Regions from separate parts of the Rhizobium sp. SG741 genome, predicted to be linked through region 4. Evidence: predicted binding sites of a transcription regulator. Region 4 holds the regulator's gene; each other region holds the start of a gene.
The links. The regulator HrcA, encoded in region 4, represses chaperone genes, less so after heat shock. The targets are predictions, from matches to a motif close to GTTAGCACTCNCNNNNNGNGAGTGCTAAC.
Positions count from the first base shown of each region.

Region 1: the regulator HrcA is predicted to act here: its motif matches at 2,273-2,301, upstream of groES (co-chaperone GroES).
Region 2: the regulator HrcA is predicted to act here: its motif matches at 2,088-2,116, upstream of groES (co-chaperone GroES).
Region 3: the regulator HrcA is predicted to act here: its motif matches at 3,725-3,753, upstream of groES (co-chaperone GroES).

Region 1 covers NZ_JAAZQP010000012.1:40,465-45,369, reverse strand. Annotated here, with positions in the region: gene FHT29_RS26140 (cytochrome c) at 1-144, opposite strand, end outside; gene FHT29_RS26135 (hypothetical protein) at 180-380, opposite strand; gene FHT29_RS34705 (HWE histidine kinase domain-containing protein) at 859-1,170, opposite strand; gene FHT29_RS34700 (PAS domain-containing protein) at 1,094-1,468, opposite strand; gene FHT29_RS26125 (hypothetical protein) at 1,511-1,801, opposite strand; gene FHT29_RS26120 (usg protein) at 1,898-2,170, opposite strand; gene groES (co-chaperone GroES) at 2,446-2,760, shown strand; gene groL (chaperonin GroEL) at 2,813-4,441, shown strand; gene FHT29_RS34695 (hypothetical protein) at 4,501-4,746, shown strand; gene FHT29_RS34690 (hypothetical protein) at 4,789-4,905, shown strand, end outside.
Region 2 covers NZ_JAAZQP010000011.1:37,088-41,992, reverse strand. Annotated here, with positions in the region: gene groL (chaperonin GroEL) at 1-1,573, opposite strand, end outside; gene groES (co-chaperone GroES) at 1,625-1,939, opposite strand; gene FHT29_RS24780 (usg protein) at 2,219-2,491, shown strand; gene FHT29_RS24775 (Hsp20 family protein) at 2,713-3,186, shown strand; gene FHT29_RS24770 (DUF982 domain-containing protein) at 3,258-3,557, shown strand; gene FHT29_RS24765 (DUF2252 family protein) at 4,188-4,905, opposite strand, start outside.
Region 3 covers NZ_JAAZQP010000007.1:14,227-19,131, forward strand. Annotated here, with positions in the region: gene FHT29_RS18510 (glutathione binding-like protein) at 1-352, shown strand, start outside; gene FHT29_RS18515 (hypothetical protein) at 729-1,175, opposite strand; gene FHT29_RS18520 (hypothetical protein) at 1,346-1,537, opposite strand; gene groL (chaperonin GroEL) at 1,656-3,293, opposite strand; gene groES (co-chaperone GroES) at 3,370-3,666, opposite strand; gene FHT29_RS18535 (sulfurtransferase/chromate resistance protein) at 3,932-4,753, shown strand; gene chrA (chromate efflux transporter) at 4,750-4,905, shown strand, end outside.
Region 4 covers NZ_JAAZQP010000003.1:270,350-275,254, forward strand. Annotated here, with positions in the region: gene hemW (radical SAM family heme chaperone HemW) at 1-336, opposite strand, end outside; gene rdgB (RdgB/HAM1 family non-canonical purine NTP pyrophosphatase) at 355-999, opposite strand; gene FHT29_RS09765 (VOC family protein) at 1,011-1,427, opposite strand; gene rph (ribonuclease PH) at 1,440-2,156, opposite strand; gene hrcA (heat-inducible transcriptional repressor HrcA) at 2,329-3,417, shown strand; gene FHT29_RS09780 (GFA family protein) at 3,421-3,855, opposite strand; gene grpE (nucleotide exchange factor GrpE) at 4,067-4,705, shown strand; gene ptsN (PTS IIA-like nitrogen regulatory protein PtsN) at 4,794-4,905, opposite strand, start outside.

The sequences.
Region 1 (4,905 bases), on a different contig from region 4:
GTCACCGGCACCCTTGAACTGCGGATCGCCTTGGGAAAACGGCGGGCGGGCTGCGCTTATATACCAGCCGGCCGCAACCACGGTGCCGGCGCACAAAATGGCGACGAGAGCCATTTTCCCGAGCGTGGCCGGGGCAAAATTCATAGCCCGAGGTCGCGCAGCTCCCGAGTGTGACAAGATCAGTCGTCTTTCGTCTTGAAAGCGTCAGAAACCTTTTTGACCTCAGGGTCGCTGTTGCTTTCGCCATTCGCATCCCGGTCCCGGTCGGGATCGTCCTTCGCGCGAAGGTAGCCCCTCGGAGTATTTTCCTGGGGACCTTCCCAGCGTGGTGACTGATCCGTCGTGCCCGGAGCCCCGTCCTTTGGTGAATTCATACCCATGTTCGCTTCCTCCTATGATCGAAGCTAACTGAGGCAAGAAATGAAAGTTCCATCGTCCCCCGCCGCAGCGCGTTTTGACTGTGTCCTGCAGGGGTTCAGCCGGTAGACTACCAACTTACGACTGCCGGGAGTGGCAACCGGCCAAAAATTCTCGAATTCAGGGATTCACAGATCTGAAGCCAAAGCGTACCAAGAAGCGCTCCTTGAGCTCGCGGTGGACCTGGGGCGACGGCCGATGCGCGAGGCACCGGTCGTCGCCACTCAGCCGGATCGTCTGCTGATCATGCATCTATATCCAGCACCGCGTCGATGTCGCAGACGACCCCGGCGGGGTTGTAACTGATTGTCGACCGGCCGTTCAGCTCGGCGGCAAGAAGCCTCTCAACCAGACGCGATCCGAAACCCTTTCGTTGGGGGCTTCACTGCGGGACCACCGTGTTCTGCCCACCTGAAATGTAGCCTTGCTTTCGTGCTCTCATCACCGTCGCCAAGCCGCCAGGAGATCGAGATCTTGCGTTGAGCAACCGACAATGCCGTACTTTGCAGCATTCGTCGCGAGCTCGTGGATAGCCAAAGAAAACGAGACGACTGCCTTCTGCGGCAGAAGCACAGGGATGCCTTCGATCTCGAAACATTCTGCGGGATAGGGCTCCAGGACTTGCCTGACCAGCGCTGAAAGATCGGCGCGCTGCCAGTCTCGATGTGTAAGGAGATCATGCGCCTTCGCCATAGAGGTCAGCCGTTCCCGGAAGGCGTCTACTTCGTCCTGCCCCGTCCCCTCCCGCCCCAGGGTCTGTTTCGAGATTGCGATGACGGTGGCAAAGACGTTCTTCACGCGATGATTGAGCTCGCCAGTCAATACCGTAAAGCTTCTCGGCGGGGGCATTCCAGCTGGTAATCGTCAAGTCGAGATCGATGCCAAGGATCGCGTCATTCGAGGACTCGATGATGGCAGCCAGGTGGCGTTCAGCCTCCTGCGCATTCTTGCTTGCCGAGATGTCGATGGCAATGAACCCAACTTGTCGGATCCGGCCATCCTCACCCCGGAGCGCCGAAACCGATATCGCCGTCACAACATTGGTCTTCATTCGGGATTGAGACGGCATCAGAAGCCTAGCGGTTTCACACCTCTAGTGGCCTGCGTGGCTCACCATACGATAAGGATGCACGGCCTTGAACTGCGAGATCATGGCGGTTGCTTGCTGCAACACGCGCTCGGCTTTACGCTCGTCGTCACGCGCCAGTTCGTCAGCATTGATGAAGATCGCCTGTGCCATATTGGCGGAAAGCGCGGCAAAATGGCGGTTGCCTTCGACATATGCCTCGCGTGCAGCTGCCTCCAGGACATGCGCGATATCGGCAAAGACCACTTCGCGCTCCTCGATGCTGAGGTCTTCGATGATTTTGATCTTCTCTTCCATTCTCGATCTCACTCCGGATAGACGTGGAAAGTGACCGGACTGATCAAGCCCCGATCGCCGGGTGAGCTAGGAAGCGGAAATTTCCGTTTCAAGAGCTTAGTTCAGCTTGAACTCGCCCTCAACACGTCGCCATTCGTTCGGTCCGATCAGACGCTGGTGTGTATAGCGGACGGAGTGCAGCGGTCCGTCGAGGCTGTCGCGCCAGAAGTCCAGGAACTTGCGCATTTCGGGAAAATCAGGAGCGAGATCGTAGTCTTGCCAAACGTAGGTTTGCAGGACGGATTCAAAATCGGGAATGCGGTAGAGGATGTGCGCGGTGGTGAGACCGTAGCCGTTGAGTTGACGCTCCAGATCCGACGAGAATTGCATGCTTCATCTCCGTTTCATGACACTGCGAAGGTGACGTAAAATCATCCATCTATCAACGGTATTCTTAAACCATCAAAGGCGTTTATTGTTCCTTTCCAGCATGTTAGCAGCCAACGACATCGAGTGCTAATTTTTTCTCCTGCCCCCTTGAAATCAAAAAATCCCGAAAATAAATTTTCCCCGCGAACGCTCGAGTGAGGTTCGCCCCCGTCCGGATTGGTCACCCGGTCCGGTAGGGGATTTTGCGTCATCTTTTTTGTCCAATGGAGGAAAACATGTCGTTCCGACCGCTTCATGATCGCATTCTTGTCCGCCGGGTCGAATCCGAAGAAAAGACCAAGGGCGGGATCATCATCCCTGACACTGCCAAGGAAAAGCCACAGGAAGGCGAAGTTGTCGCCGCTGGCCCTGGTGCACGCAACGAGGCTGGCCAGATCCAGGCGCTCGACGTCAAGGCTGGCGACCGCATTCTGTTCGGCAAATGGTCCGGCACCGAAATCAAGATCAACGGCGAAGATCTGCTGATCATGAAGGAAAGCGACGTCCTGGGCATTATAGAAGCTCAGGCCGAGCAGAAGCGGGCCGCGTAATCACGCATTACCGCCCATCAGTCAAAAAGCTGCCTATTGAAGGAGTGAACAAATGGCTGCGAAAGAAGTCAAATTCAACACCGATGCACGCGAACGCATGCTGCGTGGGGTCGATGTCCTTGCCAACGCCGTGAAGGTCACGCTTGGCCCAAAAGGCCGCAACGTTGTCATCGACAAGTCCTACGGCGCGCCGCGCATTACCAAGGACGGTGTTTCGGTCGCCAAGGAAATTGAACTAGAAGACAAGTTCGAGAACATGGGCGCCCAGATGCTGCGCGAGGTGGCATCGAAGACCAACGATCTCGCCGGCGACGGTACCACCACCGCAACTGTCCTCGCCCAGGCGATCGTCAAGGAAGGCGCCAAGGCCGTCGCCTCCGGTCTGAACCCGATGGACCTTAAGCGCGGCATCGATATTGCCGTCGACGCTGTCGTTAAGGAACTGAAGACCAACGCCCGCAAGATCACCAGCAATTCCGAAATCGCCCAGGTCGGCACCATCTCGGCCAACGGCGACGAAGAGATCGGTAAATATCTAGCAGAGGCGATGGAAAAGGTCGGCAACGAAGGCGTCATCACCGTCGAGGAAGCCAAGACCGCCGAGACCGAGCTCGAAGTTGTCGAAGGCATGCAATTCGACCGCGGTTACCTCTCGCCGTACTTCGTAACCAATCAGGACAAGATGCGCGTCGAGTTCGAGGACCCCTATATCCTCATCCACGAGAAAAAGCTGTCGAACCTTCAGTCCTTGCTGCCGGTCCTCGAAGCCGTCGTGCAGTCCTCCAAACCGCTGCTGATTATCGCGGAAGACGTCGAGGGCGAAGCTCTTGCTACGCTCGTCGTCAACAAACTGCGCGGTGGTCTGAAGATTGCTGCCGTCAAGGCGCCGGGGTTCGGCGATCGCCGCAAGGCGATGCTCGAAGATATCGCCATCCTGACCGGCGGCACCGTCATCTCCGAAGACCTGGGCATCAAGCTGGAGAACGTCACATTGAACATGCTCGGCCGCGCCAAGAAGGTGGCGATCGAGAAGGAAAACACCACGATCATCGACGGCGTTGGTTCCAAGGCAGAGATCGACGGCCGCGTGGCGCAGATCCGGGCGCAGATCGAGGAGACCACTTCCGACTATGACCGCGAGAAGCTGCAGGAGCGTCTCGCAAAGCTCGCTGGTGGTGTCGCCGTCATTCGTGTCGGTGGCTCGACCGAAGTCGAGGTCAAGGAGAAGAAGGATCGCGTCGACGACGCCCTTCATGCGACCCGCGCTGCCGTCGAGGAAGGCATCCTGCCGGGTGGTGGTGTTGCGTTGTTGCGGGCCGTCAAGGCACTCGACAATCTTGCAACCGCCAACCAGGATCAGAAGGTTGGCATCGAGATTGTCCGCCGCGCCATCGAAGCCCCGGTGCGCCAGATCGCCGAAAACGCTGGCGCGGAAGGCTCCGTGATTGTCGGCAAGCTCCGCGAGAAAACCGACTTCTCCTTCGGATGGAATGCGCAGACCGGCGAATATGGTGATCTCTATGCTCAGGGCGTCATCGATCCAGCCAAGGTCGTGCGGACCGCACTCCAGGATGCTGCTTCGGTCGCCGGTCTGCTGGTGACCACGGAAGCGATGATCGCCGAGAAGCCCAAGAAGGACGCCTCACCTGCACTGCCCGCTGGCGCCGGCATGGACTTCTAAGAGGTAATGGCTGGGGCTCGCCCGTCGACGCGGGCGAGCTCCGATAAGGAGGTGAAAGAATGGTTCATGCAATAACAAAACCTTTGCCAACTCCCTTCGACAGCCGTGATCTCGCCGTCTGCCAGAGGGTTTTCGATGAAATCCGGTCGGGCGCTGGGATTGCGAAGGAGTCCGAGGAAGCGGAGCGCATGGCGGCCATAACGATAGAATTGTACAGGCAAGGTGTTCGCGAGCCGCGCCATCTCAGAACAATGGTCGAGTCCGCGCGAGGTCTGTTCGGGCGCCAGGGAATTTTACAAAGCTGAGCCAAACAACAACGTCAATTTGGCATCACATGGGGTCAAGCTATGAGAAAGGAAAGCTTCGAAAATTCAACACCAGTGAACGCGGCAGCAGCAATCAGCGCTGCTCATCTGCTGCATCCGGGCAGGCATTTTGCTCATCCGCGCGACGTTCTTGCGGCC
Region 2 (4,905 bases), on a different contig from region 4:
TTTCGGCGATCATGGCTTCCGTTGTTACGAGGAGGCCGGCGACAGATGCCGCATCCTGAAGCGCCGTGCGCACGACCTTGGCAGGATCGATGACACCCTGGGCGTAGAGATCCCCGTATTCACCCGTCTGGGCGTTCCAGCCGTAGGAGAATTCCGTCTTCTCGCGCAGCTTGCCGACGATCACCGAGCCTTCGGCGCCGGCGTTTTCGGCAATCTGGCGCACCGGCGCTTCGATTGCGCGGCGAACGATCTCGACGCCGACACGCTGATCCTGGTTGGCCGTACCGAGATTGTCGAGTGCCTTGACGGCCCGCAGCAGCGCCACGCCGCCGCCGGGTAGAATACCTTCCTCGACGGCCGCTCGGGTGGCATGCAACGCGTCGTCGACACGATCCTTCTTTTCCTTGACCTCGACTTCCGTCGAGCCGCCGACACGGATGACGGCGACACCGCCGGCGAGCTTGGCAAGGCGTTCCTGCAATTTCTCGCGGTCGTAATCGGAGGTGGTTTCCTCGATCTGCGCGCGGATCTGCGCAACGCGGTCGTCGATCTCGGCCTCGGAGCCGACGCCATCTATGATCGTCGTATTCTCCTTCTCGATCGCTACCTTTTTGGCTCGGCCAAGCATGGTCAGCGTCACGTTCTCCAGCTTGATGCCAAGATCTTCGGAGATGACAGTACCGCCCGTGAGGATGGCGATGTCTTCAAGCATGGCCTTGCGGCGATCGCCGAAACCAGGAGCCTTGACGGCAGCGATCTTCAGGCCGCCACGCAGCTTGTTGACGACGAGCGTTGCAAGAGCTTCGCCTTCGACGTCTTCAGCGATGATGAGGAGCGGCTTGCCGGACTGGACCACGGCCTCGAGCACCGGCAGCATGGACTGGAGGTTCGAGAGCTTCTTCTCGTGGATCAGGATATAGGGATCCTCAAACTCGACCCGCATCCTGTCCTGGTTGGTGACGAAGTAGGGCGATAGATAGCCACGGTCGAACTGCATGCCTTCGACGACTTCGAGTTCGGTTTCGGCGGTCTTGGCTTCTTCAACCGTGATGACGCCTTCGTTGCCGACCTTTTCCATCGCTTCCGCGAGATAGCGGCCGATCTCCTCGTCGCCATTGGCCGAGATGGTGCCGACCTGGGCAATCTCGGAATTGTTGGAAATCTTGCGGGCGTTGGTCTTCAGTTCCTTGACGACTGCGTCGACAGCCACATCGATACCGCGTTTCAGGTCCATCGGGTTCATGCCCGACGCCACCGCCTTGGCGCCTTCCCTGACGATCGCCTGGGCAAGAACTGTTGCGGTCGTGGTGCCGTCGCCGGCAATGTCGTTGGTCTTTGACGCGACTTCGCGCAGCATCTGTGCGCCCATGTTCTCGAACTTGTCTTCGAGCTCGATTTCCTTGGCGACAGTGACGCCGTCCTTGGTAATACGCGGTGCGCCGAAGGACTTGTCGATAACCACGTTTCGGCCTTTGGGACCGAGCGTCACCTTGACGGCGTTGGCGAGTACATCGACCCCCCGCAGCATGCGGTCACGGGCATCGGTGTTGAATTTTACGTCTTTCGCAGCCATTCTGTTCACTCCTTTAATAGGCAGCAAGTTCGACTGGTGATTGGAAGCGCCTTAAGCGGCCTGCTTCTGCGTTGCCTGGGCCTCGATGACGCCCATGACATCGCTTTCTTTCATGATCAGAAGGTCTTCGCCGTTGATCTTGATCTCTGTGCCCGACCATTTGCCGAACAGGATGCGATCGCCGGCCTTGACGTCGAGTGCCTGCAACTGGCCGGCATCATTGCGCGCACCGGGGCCGACAGCGATGACCTCGCCTTCCTGCGGTTTTTCCTTGGCGGTATCGGGAATGATGATGCCGCCTTTGGTTTTCTCTTCGGATTCAACCCGGCGGACGAGAATGCGATCATGAAGCGGTCGGAACGACATGTTTTCCTCCAATGGACAAACAATGATGACGTTGTTCCCCGGCCGGACCGGATGACCAGTCCGGGCGGGCGCAAAACCTCGATCGAGCGTCTTGCGCGAAATGATCTGGTTTGTCGGATTTTCGATTTCAAGAGGTCAAAATAAAAAAATTAGCACTCTTCAGGAATGGCTGCTAACACACTGGAAAGGAACAACAACCTGGCCTCGAGCGTTCAAAAAATCATTGATGGATGCAAAAATTTACGCCACCTTCAGATTGTTACGAAACGGAGATGAAGCATGCGATTTTCATCGGATCTGGAGCGTCAGCTCAACGGTTATGGCCTTACCACCGCGCATATCCTCTACCGCATTCCCGATTTCGAATCCGTCCTTCAGACTTATGTCTGGCAGGACTATGATTTGGCTCCCGATTTCCCTGAGATGCAGAAGTTCCTCAACTACTGGCAGGCGAACCTTGACGGGCCGCTGCATTCAGTGCGCTACACCCATCAGCGTCTGATCGGACCCAGCGAATGGCGCCGCGTTGAAGGCGAGTTCAAGCTGCATTGAGGCTCGAGGGTCTCCATCCAAATCCGGACGTTATGGAGGCCCAAAGAGCTCAGTCGCCAAGGAATATACAAGCAAGAAAAAATTTTCAGACGAGGCTCTTGAACTCAAAAATCCGAAAAACCAAATCGATTGCCGCCAGCCGCTGAGAAAAGGGCTGGTCATGCTGGGAGCGCTGTCTTTCGGCGCTTCCGTATCCATGTTGCTTCAAGGAGGATATGGCTATGGCAACGACTTATAACTATGCACCCCTGTTCCGCTCGAGCGTCGGCTTCGATCGGGTCTTCGATCTTCTGGAAAATGCCCAACGCGGTCGTTCGATCAGCGATTGGCCACCCTATGACATCATCAAGACCGGAGACGACAGTTACCGAATTACGATCGCGGTGGCGGGCTTTGCTCAAGACGATCTCGACATCACCTTCCAGTCCAACCTTCTAACCGTGACGGGCAAGAAGGAGGAGACCCCTGGTGAGGGCTACCTGCATCGCGGCATCGACGGCCGGCCGTTTGAACACCGGTTTGAGCTTGCCGACCATGTTAGCGTGAGCGGAGCCGATCTGAAGAACGGTCTGCTTTCGATCAACCTTGTTCGCGAGATCCCGGAGGCGCTCAAGCCGCGGAGAATCTCCATTGAAGCCGCGCCCGCTTCGACATCGACTGCACCCGCACAGATCGACGCGCAGAAGGCAGCTTAATCCGCATTCTGTTGAGCAAGGGCGCCGTCATGACGGCGCCCATCAACATCTGGGTTGGGAAGGAGAGCATGATGAAACCCGATATGTTCCAAGAGCCCGTTTCTATTCTTGTCGGCCTCGGCTTTCCGGCCGAGATTCGTTCGGTGACGGAAGCTTATCGACATCTCATGGAATGGCCGGCCTCTTCTAGAGACCCCGCGCATTCAATCGCGCTCAAGGCCTGCGATGCGGCACTACGAGGTGAAATTGAAGCTGAGACCGTGCGCGGCCTATTTGCCGCCTTCGCCGAGAAACACGATCTCCTGGCGCCCGACGGCGATGTCATCGTCGCGTCCCGGCTGCGGCGGGACAGAGATCCGCACGTGCGTTGAGAGGCGTCGATGAAGGAGAATATCTTGAAACAAGCCGTCAGCGATGCCGTGGCGATTGGTCTGGCTGTTCTGATGTCGCGAACGTCAAGTTTCGGCGTCTCATTGACGTCGTGACGACAGTCCGCGCTTCCGAAGATGACAATCGGACGAACTTGGCGGACTGAGCGTTGGATATCCAGGGATCGATTCGAAGACGGTTTCGTACGGGGAGCGCTTAAACCGGTTCGATCCACGGGGTGCGTTTGCCTCGGTCAGCGCTTTGGCAGATGACGAACCATAGTCTCGATCCAGCGACGTGTTTCGTCGACTTGGTAACTGCCATAGCACCTCGACCAACGCACAAAATTTCCACGTCGTGAACGCTCACCGGGAAATGGATAGCCGCGAAGTTGGGGCAAACCTTTAACTCCGATCAATTTCGCGCCGGTTGCTGTCTTTTGCGCGAGATTGATTGTAGCGAGCTTCAATACCGCCGCCGGGTCCGGTAATCGGAAAGCTTTCAGAAGGTCTATCGAGGTAACGAAGCTAGGCCGGTGGATGGCGGTTTGCTCCGTCGACGCGACAAGCTCTATCGGCTGAGCCAGCCCGTGCGGTTCATGATCGGTGCCTGTTTCGGCAGGGTTGCTGCTGCTAGTGATGTTCGAGCGCGATTTGCCGGCAATGTTCGAGATAGGCTTTGTCATGGATCGACAAGAGCTCGGTTACGCACGTCCAGAGCCACGACGGTGCATCCGGCTTCCTCTTGCGCCCGCTGGTAAGTTCGCCCGTCCACGAACGCCACTCTTGCTCGCCCATCTGCCGGGCGTGAGCAAGGCCCACGACCCCGCCGAGATAGTGGCCGATTTCGCAGAGTTCTTTTGCGCCAAGACGTCCGAGGTCGATTTTCATATCCTGGGGCGCGATCTCGCGAACGAACACAGCCTTGTCCATCACCCTTGCCGCAACCATGCGATTGCCGAGATTGGGCGACAGAGCCTTTGCTCCCGCAACGACCCTTTCGGCATCGTCGCGCGGCATTCCGGATCCGGCCGCCGAAGGGGCGGCGGCACCCATTGCCTCCTTGATATCAAGCAACGAAACCGGCCGGTGCTTGCCGTCACCAACCAAAACAGCGCATCGCAGATGGCCGAGCGAACTGCAGCCCTTGACCCAGTAAGCTGCGTCAAGCACGGTCTGATCGCCCGATTTTTGCAGTTTTTCCGGCTCAAGGACGATTTCCCCCAGTTTCCTCTGCCGGCAAAGCGCAAGAACCGCGGCGCGTTCGGACCTGTGCAGCGGCCAAAGGCGCTTGTTGCGGGGGAGCAAGGGGTGTTTTGTCTGAAAATTCTCCATTGCGAGATCTCGCCAG
Region 3 (4,905 bases), on a different contig from region 4:
CTTCTTCCAGATGGCCGGCATTGGTCCGATGTTCGGCCAGTTCGGCCACTTCTTCAAGTTTGCGGCTGATAAGGTCGCCAACAATCCCTATCCGGTCGAACGTTATCGCGACGAGGCCAAGCGTCTTTTAGGGGTTCTGGAAGAGCGCCTGAAGGGGCGCCAGTGGATCATGGGCGACGAATACACCATTGCCGACATCACGACGTTTCCGTGGGTTCGCGGCGTCGATGTGTTTTATGGCGGCCGGGATGTTCTCGAATTCGAGAGCTTCCCCTCGGTCATGAGCTGGCTGGAGCGCGCTCTTGCACGTCCGGCGAGCCAGCGCGGGTTGAACATTCCAAAGCGGGATTGATTGGCTCCGATCTCTTCGGGAGCAGGTCGGTCAGGTCCGTCTTTGTCGGCGTCTATGTGCCTGGCCTCTCACGCCAGCACGCTCCCCGTAGACGGCAGGGCAATTGCTTATGGGGCATGCCAGTGCCGTAAGCCCCTTTTCCCCGAGGGGAGAAGGGGTTGTGCGGCGACGATCTCATCTCATATGCGATTCCCCTGCCGTAGACGGGGCGAGGGGGTCGGTCCCGCGTTTGCGGCGGGATCTCACTCAGCAATGAAGGTGCCGATTTTAGAGGACGAGACTCCCTTTCCCTGCTTGCGGGGAGAGGGTTGGGGTGAGGGGCGGGCACGCAAGGGCGACGATGGTGAATTCACCTGACCATCATCGACAGTGGCTTCTACTGCCGGATGGCCAGCTGGCTGCCCGGCTCCAGCTTGAAGCGCGGAAACAGGAAGACGCCGACCAGGCTGCCGGCATGTTTTCCGTCGGCGGCGATGGATTCGCCGACGCAGAAGATTGGCTGGCGATGACCGCCGGTACCAAGGATCGTCGTTGAGTAGCAGAAGCAGGATGCAGCGGTAGCCCCTTGCTCGAAAATATCGAGGATGCGGATGCGATCATGCGCATCATAGCAATGCATCAGGCTCAAGAGACCGCATTCCGAGGAGCTCAGCCCGTGCAGCATGGTGCTCCACTGACCGAGCCGGATGATGCCGCTCGACAGGTCGCCCGTCCAACCTTCGGAAACACAAAACTGCGCCAGAAGATCGGGATCATGCCCCTCGAATTCCAGCGAGCCGGGAGCAAAGGGTGCGGAAAAATTGGCCTTGGCAATCTTGAACAATATGATCCTCACTTGAGCGCATGGTCCCCCGAGCGCGCTTCATTCGAATTCCGTCCATCTTCGGATGGAACGTCTCCCCCGCATGTCGCGCCTTCAGGAAAAGCAGAGCCGCATCTCCGCTGATTCCGTCTTTCGCCATGCTTTTCGGGTTGTCGATCCCGTCTATGAAGTCATTTCAAGTAATAAATCCGGACGCCATCATTCCATGATGTCATGATTGTACGCAGGCGCTGATTAATCGTGCCGAAAATAAGTAAAATTTGTGTGCATTGCAGCTTACCCTCTAAAATCGCTGCGCTGGGATTTATAGGGACTTTTTTGAAAACGGCAATGGGGCAGTTTGCGTAAATTTGCATGGCCATGAAACTTGCCGAACTTGCATCGAGACTGTTTCGGCACAAATGAAAAGGGCGACCCGAGGGCCGCCCTTCGTCAATTCCGGATGCCGGATTGAACAGTCATAATAAGGCTAAAGCCCTATCACATCATGTCCATTCCACCCATGCCGCCCATGCCGCCAGGCATAGCCGGAGCGTCCTTCTTCGGCAGTTCGGCGATCATGGCTTCGGTGGTGATCAGCAGCGAAGCAACAGAAGCTGCGTTCTGCAGAGCCGTGCGGACAACCTTGACCGGGTCGACGATGCCCATGGCGATCATGTCGCCATATTCAGATGTCTGAGCGTTGTAGCCGTAGTTGTCTTCGTTCTTGTCGAGAACCTTGCCGACAACGATCGAAGCTTCGTCACCAGCGTTTTCAGCGATCTGGCGAACCAACGCCTGCAGCGCACGACGAATGATGTTGACGCCGGCTTCCTGATCCTGGTTCTCACCCTTGGCGGTGATCTTCGTGGAGGAACGCAGGAGAGCGATACCACCGCCCGGTACGATGCCTTCCTGAACAGCAGCGCGCGTCGCGTTGAGAGCGTCGTCGATGCGGTCCTTCTTTTCCTTCACTTCAACTTCCGTCGAGCCGCCAACGCGGATCACGGCAACGCCGCCAGCGAGCTTGGCAAGACGTTCCTGCAGCTTTTCGCGGTCGTAATCGGAAGAGGTTTCTTCGATCTGAGCCTTGATCTGGGCAACGCGGCCTTCGATGTCGGACTTCTGGCCGGCGCCGTCGACGATCGTGGTGTTTTCCTTGGAGATCGAAACCTTCTTGGAACGGCCGAGCATGTCGAGGGTGACCGACTCGAGCTTGATGCCGAGGTCTTCGGAGATGACAGTGCCGCCCGTGAGGATGGCGATGTCTTCAAGCATGGCCTTGCGGCGATCGCCGAAGCCAGGAGCCTTGACGGCAGCGATCTTCAGACCGCCACGCAGCTTGTTGACGACGAGCGTTGCAAGAGCTTCGCCTTCGACGTCTTCAGCGATGATGAGGAGCGGCTTGCCGGTCTGAACGACGGCTTCGAGAACCGGGAGCATGGCCTGCAGGTTCGAGAGCTTCTTCTCGTGCAGCAGGATGAACGCGTCTTCGAGATCGGCGATCATCTTTTCCGGGTTGGTCACGAAGTAGGGGCTGAGGTAGCCACGGTCGAACTGCATGCCTTCGACGACTTCGAGTTCGGTTTCGGCGGTCTTGGCTTCTTCAACCGTGATGACGCCTTCGTTGCCGACCTTCTGCATGGCTTCAGCAATATCGAGACCGATCTGCTTTTCGCCGTTTGCCGAGATCGTGCCGACCTGTGCGACTTCTTCCGACGTGTTGATCTTCTTGGCCTTGGCCTGGAGATCCTTGACGACTTCTGAAACGGCGAGATCGATACCGCGCTTCAGGTCCATCGGGTTCATGCCGGCTGCAACTGCCTTGGCGCCTTCGCGAACGATGGCCTGGGCGAGAACGGTTGCAGTCGTCGTGCCGTCGCCTGCGATGTCGTTGGTCTTCGAAGCAACTTCGCGGACCATCTGGGCGCCCATGTTTTCGAACTTGTCTTCGAGTTCGATTTCCTTGGCGACCGTGACGCCGTCCTTGGTGATGCGCGGAGCGCCGAAGGACTTGTCGATAACGACGTTACGACCCTTCGGGCCGAGCGTTACCTTGACTGCGTCGGCGAGAATATCGACGCCACGAAGCATCTTTTCGCGGGCGCTGCGGCCGAATTTTACTTCTTTAGCTGCCATGTCTAAAAACTCCTGAATTCGCATTGTCCGGGTTTATGGCCCGTCAGCTGTATCGGAAAAGGGGAAACCGGCTGGATCAGCCGATGATGCCCATGATGTCGGCTTCCTTCATGATGAGAAGGTCTTCGCCGTCAAGCTTGACTTCGGTGCCCGACCACTTGCCGAACAGGATGCGGTCGCCGGCCTTGACGTCGAGCGGGACGATCTTGCCGGAGTCATCGCGAACGCCGGAGCCGACGGCGACGATTTCGCCTTCCTGCGGCTTTTCCTTGGCGGTATCGGGAATGATGATACCACCCTTGGTCTTTGCTTCGGACTCGACGCGACGAACGACGACGCGGTCATGAAGGGGGCGGAAATTGGTGCTTGCCATTGTCTAATCCCTCGATCAAATGACATTCACGGATCAGCGGGGGATCCGTATGGGCTGCGTTAGCACTCAGCATTGGCGAGTGCTAGCGACGGTGATTTAGGGGTGGCTAGCAAACGAGTCAAGAACGTGCCCGTGAATTTTTTCAAACCGCTCTTCATTGACTTGCTGCCGGTTTTGCCGGAAAATCCTGGGCATGGGGTTTGCGGATACCCCACGAGGCGTCATGCCGGAGTTTCGCGTCCATCTCTTTTGGAAGGGACGTAACATGACTTCGTTCAGCGCCATCACCCCCGAAAAGCTTCTTCGTCTGCTGGGTACGCCGAAAGCGCCCGCGATACTCGACGTTCGCAGCGCCGAGGATTTCGACGCCGATCCCTGTCTGGTGCCGGCCTCGCGCCGCCGGGATTACAAGGATGTTCAGGCTTGGGCCGCCGAATTTCGCAACCGGAATGTCGTTTGCCTCTGTCAGCACGGCGGCAAGCTCAGCGAAGGCGTCGCCGCCTGGCTGCGGCTGGCTGGTGCCGCGGCGGAAATCCTCGATGGCGGTCTCGACGCCTGGCGGGCGGCAGGATTGCCGTTGATCCCGGATTCGATCCTGCCCGATGCCAACGCGTCCGGTGCAACTGTGTGGGTAACCCGCGCCCGGCCGAAGATCGATCGTATCGCATGTCCCTGGCTGATCCGCCGCTTCGTTGATCCCGGCGCTTCGTTTCTCTTCGTGACGGCTCAGGAAGTTGACGGCGTCGCCGAACGCTTCGGCGCGACACCCTTCGATGTGGAGGGGGTATTCTGGAGCCACCGCGAGGAGGAATGCACTTTCGATACCATGGTAAAAGAATTCCAGCTCGACCTCCCGGCACTTCACCATCTTTCCCGCATCATCAGGGGCGCCGATACCAACCGGCTCGATCTTGAACCGCAGGCGGCTGGCTTGCTTGCCGTTTCGCTCGGCCTGTCGCGCATGTTTACTGACGATATCGAACAGTTGGATGCAGGCATGTTGTGTTATGACGCGCTTTATCGCTGGTCGCGAGACGCGACCCAGGAAAAGCATGATTGGGTATCGCATGGAGCAAGAAGATCGTGAGCGAAACCGTTTTGGCTGACGATCTGGCTGCGAGCCCGTCCCTCAGCGAAGCCACACGCGTGTGGGCGCGCATCGGCGCCTTGAGCTTTGGCGGCCCGGCCGGGCAGATCGCCCTCATGCATCGCCTGATCGTCGACGAGGGGCGTTGGGTC
Region 4 (4,905 bases):
CATGGTGATCTCAATGCCGTCAGGCACATGCCAGGTCCTGGCGATGCCATCGAGGATCGCACCGACCGTCTCCGGCTTCATCAGCGAAGGTGTGCCGCCGCCGAGGAAGATGCTGGTCACTGTTTTCGGGCCGCTGATCATCCGCATCGATGCCATCTCCTTCAGAAAGGCGGCAGCGAAACGCTCCTGATCAACAGGCTGGTGACGGACATGGCTGTTGAAATCGCAATAGGGACATTTGGCCGCGCAGAAGGGCCAATGCACATAGACGCCGAAACCAGGCTCGCCGGTATCCGGTAGCAATTGCGCCCCGCGCATCAGGTCTTGCGAATCCATGATCTCCACGAAGTAAGCCTACGCCTCCAGACAGGTTTCGACAAAGACCTTGAAGGCGCGGGCGCGATGCGACAGCGCCTGCGGATTGCCGGGCTTCCAGCCATGCTTCTCGTCGGCGCTCATCTCGCCGAAGGTCGTCTCATATCCCTCCGGCTGGAATATCGGATCATAGCCGAAGCCCTGGGTGCCGCGCGGCGGCCAGACGACGGCGCCTTCGACTTCGCCGCGGAAAAGTTCGGTATGTCCGTCCGGCCAGGCAAGGCAAAGCACGCTGACGAAACGAGCCGTACGGCGTTCAGGCGAGGTGGCGCCGGCTTTTTCCAGCGCGGTTTCGACCTTCTGCATCGCCATGGCGAAGTCGCGAGTGCCGTCAGCTGTTTCAGCCCAGTTGGCGGTATAGACCCCCGGATCGCCGCCGAGCGCATCGATCACCAGGCCGGAATCGTCGGACAGTGCCGGCAGGCCGGAAGCATGCGCCGAGGCCAGGGCCTTGATCGCGGCATTTTCCTCGAAGGTCGTGCCTGTTTCGTCCGGTTCGATGAAATTGAGGTCGGCGGCCGACTTGGCGGCAAAGCCGAAGGGGCCGATCAGATCCTCGATTTCGCGGATCTTGCCGGCATTGTGGCTGGCGACGACGATGGTCTTGGTATCGAGTTTGCGCATGTCTTGTCCCGTCATAAGCCCCAGATGCGGGGTTCGGCGCATTCCAGGCTGTTGCCGGCCGGATCGCGGAAATAGATCGAGCGGCCGCCGTTCGGCCAGTGAAAATCGGCTTCGATGGCAATGCCCGCAGCCTTCAGCTTCCGGGCCATTGCCTCGATGTCGTCGCCGCTGAGCCGAAAGCAGACATGACCATCGCCCGTCGTGCCATGCGGCGGCACGGGAAGGGAGCCCGGTTCCGGCGGCTTCATCGTCTCGGCCGGATTGAAGATCAACAGCACGCCCGGCCCGCAACGATAAAAGACATGGCGGTTACCACCACGTGCGATCTTCTCGAGCCCGAGAATGCCGCTATAAAAGGCCTCGATCGCATCGAGATCGTCCGCATAGAGAGCGGTTTCCAAGATGCCTTCGAGAGCCGCGTCCGCCATTGCAGGATATCCTCAGACGATCGCCTGCTTCTGCAGATCCACCAGTTCGGCAATGCCGTTCTTGGCAAGGCCCAGGAGCGTGGCGAATTCTTCTTCGCTGAAGGGCGTGCCCTCGGCCGTTCCCTGGATCTCGACGATCCCGCCTTTGCCGGTCATGACGAAGTTGGCGTCGGTTTCTGCCGAGGAATCCTCGAGATAATCGAGGTCGATCACCGGCTGGCTGGCGAAGATGCCGCAGGAGATCGCCGCGATGTGATCTTTCAGTACGCGGTCGACTTTGATCATGTTGCGGCTTTCCATCCACTTCATGCAATCGTAGAGCGCGATCCACCCACCGGTGATCGCCGCGGTCCGCGTGCCGCCATCGGCCTGGATGACGTCGCAGTCGACGGTGATCTGACGTTCGCCGAGCTCCTTCAGGTCGACGACGGCGCGCAGCGAGCGGCCGATGAGGCGCTGGATTTCCTGCGTGCGGCCGCCCTGCTTGCCGGCGGCAGCTTCGCGCTTCATGCGCTCGCCGGTCGCGCGCGGCAGCATGCCGTATTCAGCCGTGACCCAACCCTTGCCGCTGTTGCGCAGCCATGGCGGCGTCTTTTCTTCCAGGCTTGCCGTGCAGAGCACATGCGTATCGCCGAACTTGACCAGGCACGAGCCTTCCGCATGCTTGGAAAAATTGCGCTCGAACGACACCTTGCGCATCTGATCGGTTTTTCTGCCTGAAGGCCGCATTCCACTCTCCTGAAACTTCGATGACCGCTTCTACGACCCAGAGGAGGCTTTTGCAAAGGAAAAGCAGGCTTTAATGCCCCACTGCGGCGGTAACCGCATTTTTCCCTTTTGCGATTGCTAACTGAATGATTATATTTTCACTAAGGCTCAATGGAACGGATTTGGCAGCAAAATGGTATTTACGACATCGACGGTTTCGGATGTCATTGCTGCGCTTGACGAACGCTCCAAGGAAATCTTTCGCCGCATCGTCGAAGGCTATCTCGAAAACGGCGAGCCGCTCGGTTCGCGCAATCTTTCGCGCCTGCTGCCCATGTCCTTGTCGCCAGCTTCGGTGCGCAATGTCATGAGCGACTTGGAAGAGCTTGGTCTCATCTATTCGCCGCATATCAGCGCCGGCCGGCTGCCGACCCAGATCGGCCTGCGCTTCTTCGTCGACGCCTTCATGCAGGTCGGTGACCTCTCCGCCGAGGACCGCGCCAACATCGATCGGCAGGTGCGCGGGAGCAATCGCGACCAGCCGATGGAATCGGTCATGTCCGAGGCGAGCCGCATGCTGTCCGGCATTTCGCGCGGCGCCGGCCTGGTCATTACCGCGAAAAGCGATCCCGTGCTGAAGCATGTGGAATTCATCCGCCTGGAGCCGACCAAGGCGCTTGCGGTGCTTGTCGGCGATCATGACCAGGTCGAAAACCGCATCATCGAACTGCCGGCCGGCATCACCTCGTCGCAGCTGACGGAGGCCGCCAATTTCCTCAATGCTCATATGGCCGGCCAGACCCTTCCGGAATTCCGCCGGCGTGTGCAAAGTCTGAAGGATAGCGTCCGCCAGGAGTTGGACAGCCTGTCGCATGAGCTGGTCGAGCGCGGAATTGCGGTGCTGTCGGGTGACGACGCCGAAGGCAAGCCGACGCAACTCATCGTGCGTGGCCACGCCAATCTGCTGGCCGACGTCGGCGGCGCCGAGGATCTGGACCGGCTGCGTCTGCTATTCGATGACCTTGAAAAGAAGGACAGTCTCATCGAGATCCTCAACCTTGCGGAAAGCGGACCGGGGGTGCGTATCTTCATCGGTTCGGAAAACAAGCTCTTTTCGCTGTCCGGCTCATCGCTCATCGTCGCTCCCTACCGCGACGATGACGATCGCATCGTCGGAGCAGTCGGCGTCATCGGTCCGACGCGGCTGAACTACGCACGCATCGTACCCATGGTGGATTATACGGCACAGCTGATTTCGAGGCTGTCGCGGCCAGGGATCTGACGCCTAGTCGGGAAGCAGCGTTCCCGATCCGCCCATTTCCGCCGGAAAATCCTTCTGCTTCGGCAGTCCATCTTTCATGTGCAGCACCGTCGTCTCGTAATTGGCGTGAAATGCCGGTTGAAAGTCGAGACCGGGAAGGACAGCGGCGTAAACATCGGTTACGCCCCATGGGGGATGCTCCGTCAGCAGATGGCCCCCGCAGACCGTGCACCACTTGCGCACGCTCGTTTCGGTCTTCTGGTAGCTGCCGATGCGATCTGCACCCTTGGTAATGTGGACGGCTTCGGGCGGCCAGAGCGAGAAGGCATTGACCGGTCCCGCCGACCATTCCCGGCAGGAATCGCAGTGGCAATAGCCCATCGCGATAGGCTCGCCGTCGACGGTGACCTCGACTGCACCGCAGAAACATTTGCCGGAAAGGGATTTGCCGCTGGACATTGATCTCACCCGCCGTGTTGAGATACGCTTAACTATATCACCGGAGAGAAGGCCTGGATAGCCGAGTCGCAACCAGCGTCTCTGATCCGCCGGTATCTTGCCACCGTCGTAATGCCACGAATTGGCTGATCTTCTCGACAAAGCCTTGATTTTTTCCGGCTAAACCTCGATATCGGGCACATCCAAAAGACAAAGCAATTCGGAGACCGTCATGACCGACGAAACAACGAAAACCGGACCTGACGCCGCGGCGGCCGACACATCAGCGGATTTCGCTCAAGACGCAGCGGAAACCATTGATGCGACCGAGCCGTCTCAGCCGGACCCGGTCGAGCTGCTGAAGGCCGAAAACGGCGAACTGCGTGACCGCTACCTTCGCCTCGCCGCCGAGATGGACAATCTTCGCCGCCGCACCGAGCGTGATGTGAAGGATGCGAAGTCCTATTCCGTGGCGAGCTTCGCCCGCGACATGCTTGCAGTGGCGGACAATCTGCGCCGCACGCTGGACGCCATTCCGGCCGAAGCGCGCGCCGGCGCCGATGCCGGCCTGCAGACGCTGATCGACGGCGTCGAGATGACCGAGCGTTCCATGCTCTCGGCACTGGAGCGCCATGGCGTGCGCCAGATCGAACCGATCGGGCAGAAGTTCGACCCCAATTTCCATCAGGCGATGTTCGAGGTGCCGAATTCAGAGGTGCCGAACAATACGGTCGTGCAGGTCGTGCAGGCCGGCTTCGTCATCGGCGAGCGCGTTCTGCGCCCGGCCATGGTCGGCGTCGCCAAGGGCGGCCCCAAGATCGTCGAGAACGCAGAGGGCGCCAACAGCCCGCTGGACGAAAAAGACGCCTGATCTTCACGCGATAAAAAAATAAGAGCCGGATGATCCACAATCATCCGGCTCTTATTTTTGCCTTGATCCGATGTGATCCAAGTCACCGTTAAGCGGCGTTGGATGCCTGTTCCTCGTTGAGGAATGCATAGATCGCCGAAGCGGATTCGGTGGCGCGCAGCTTGGCGACCAGGTCCTGGTCTCGCAAAACGCGGGCGATG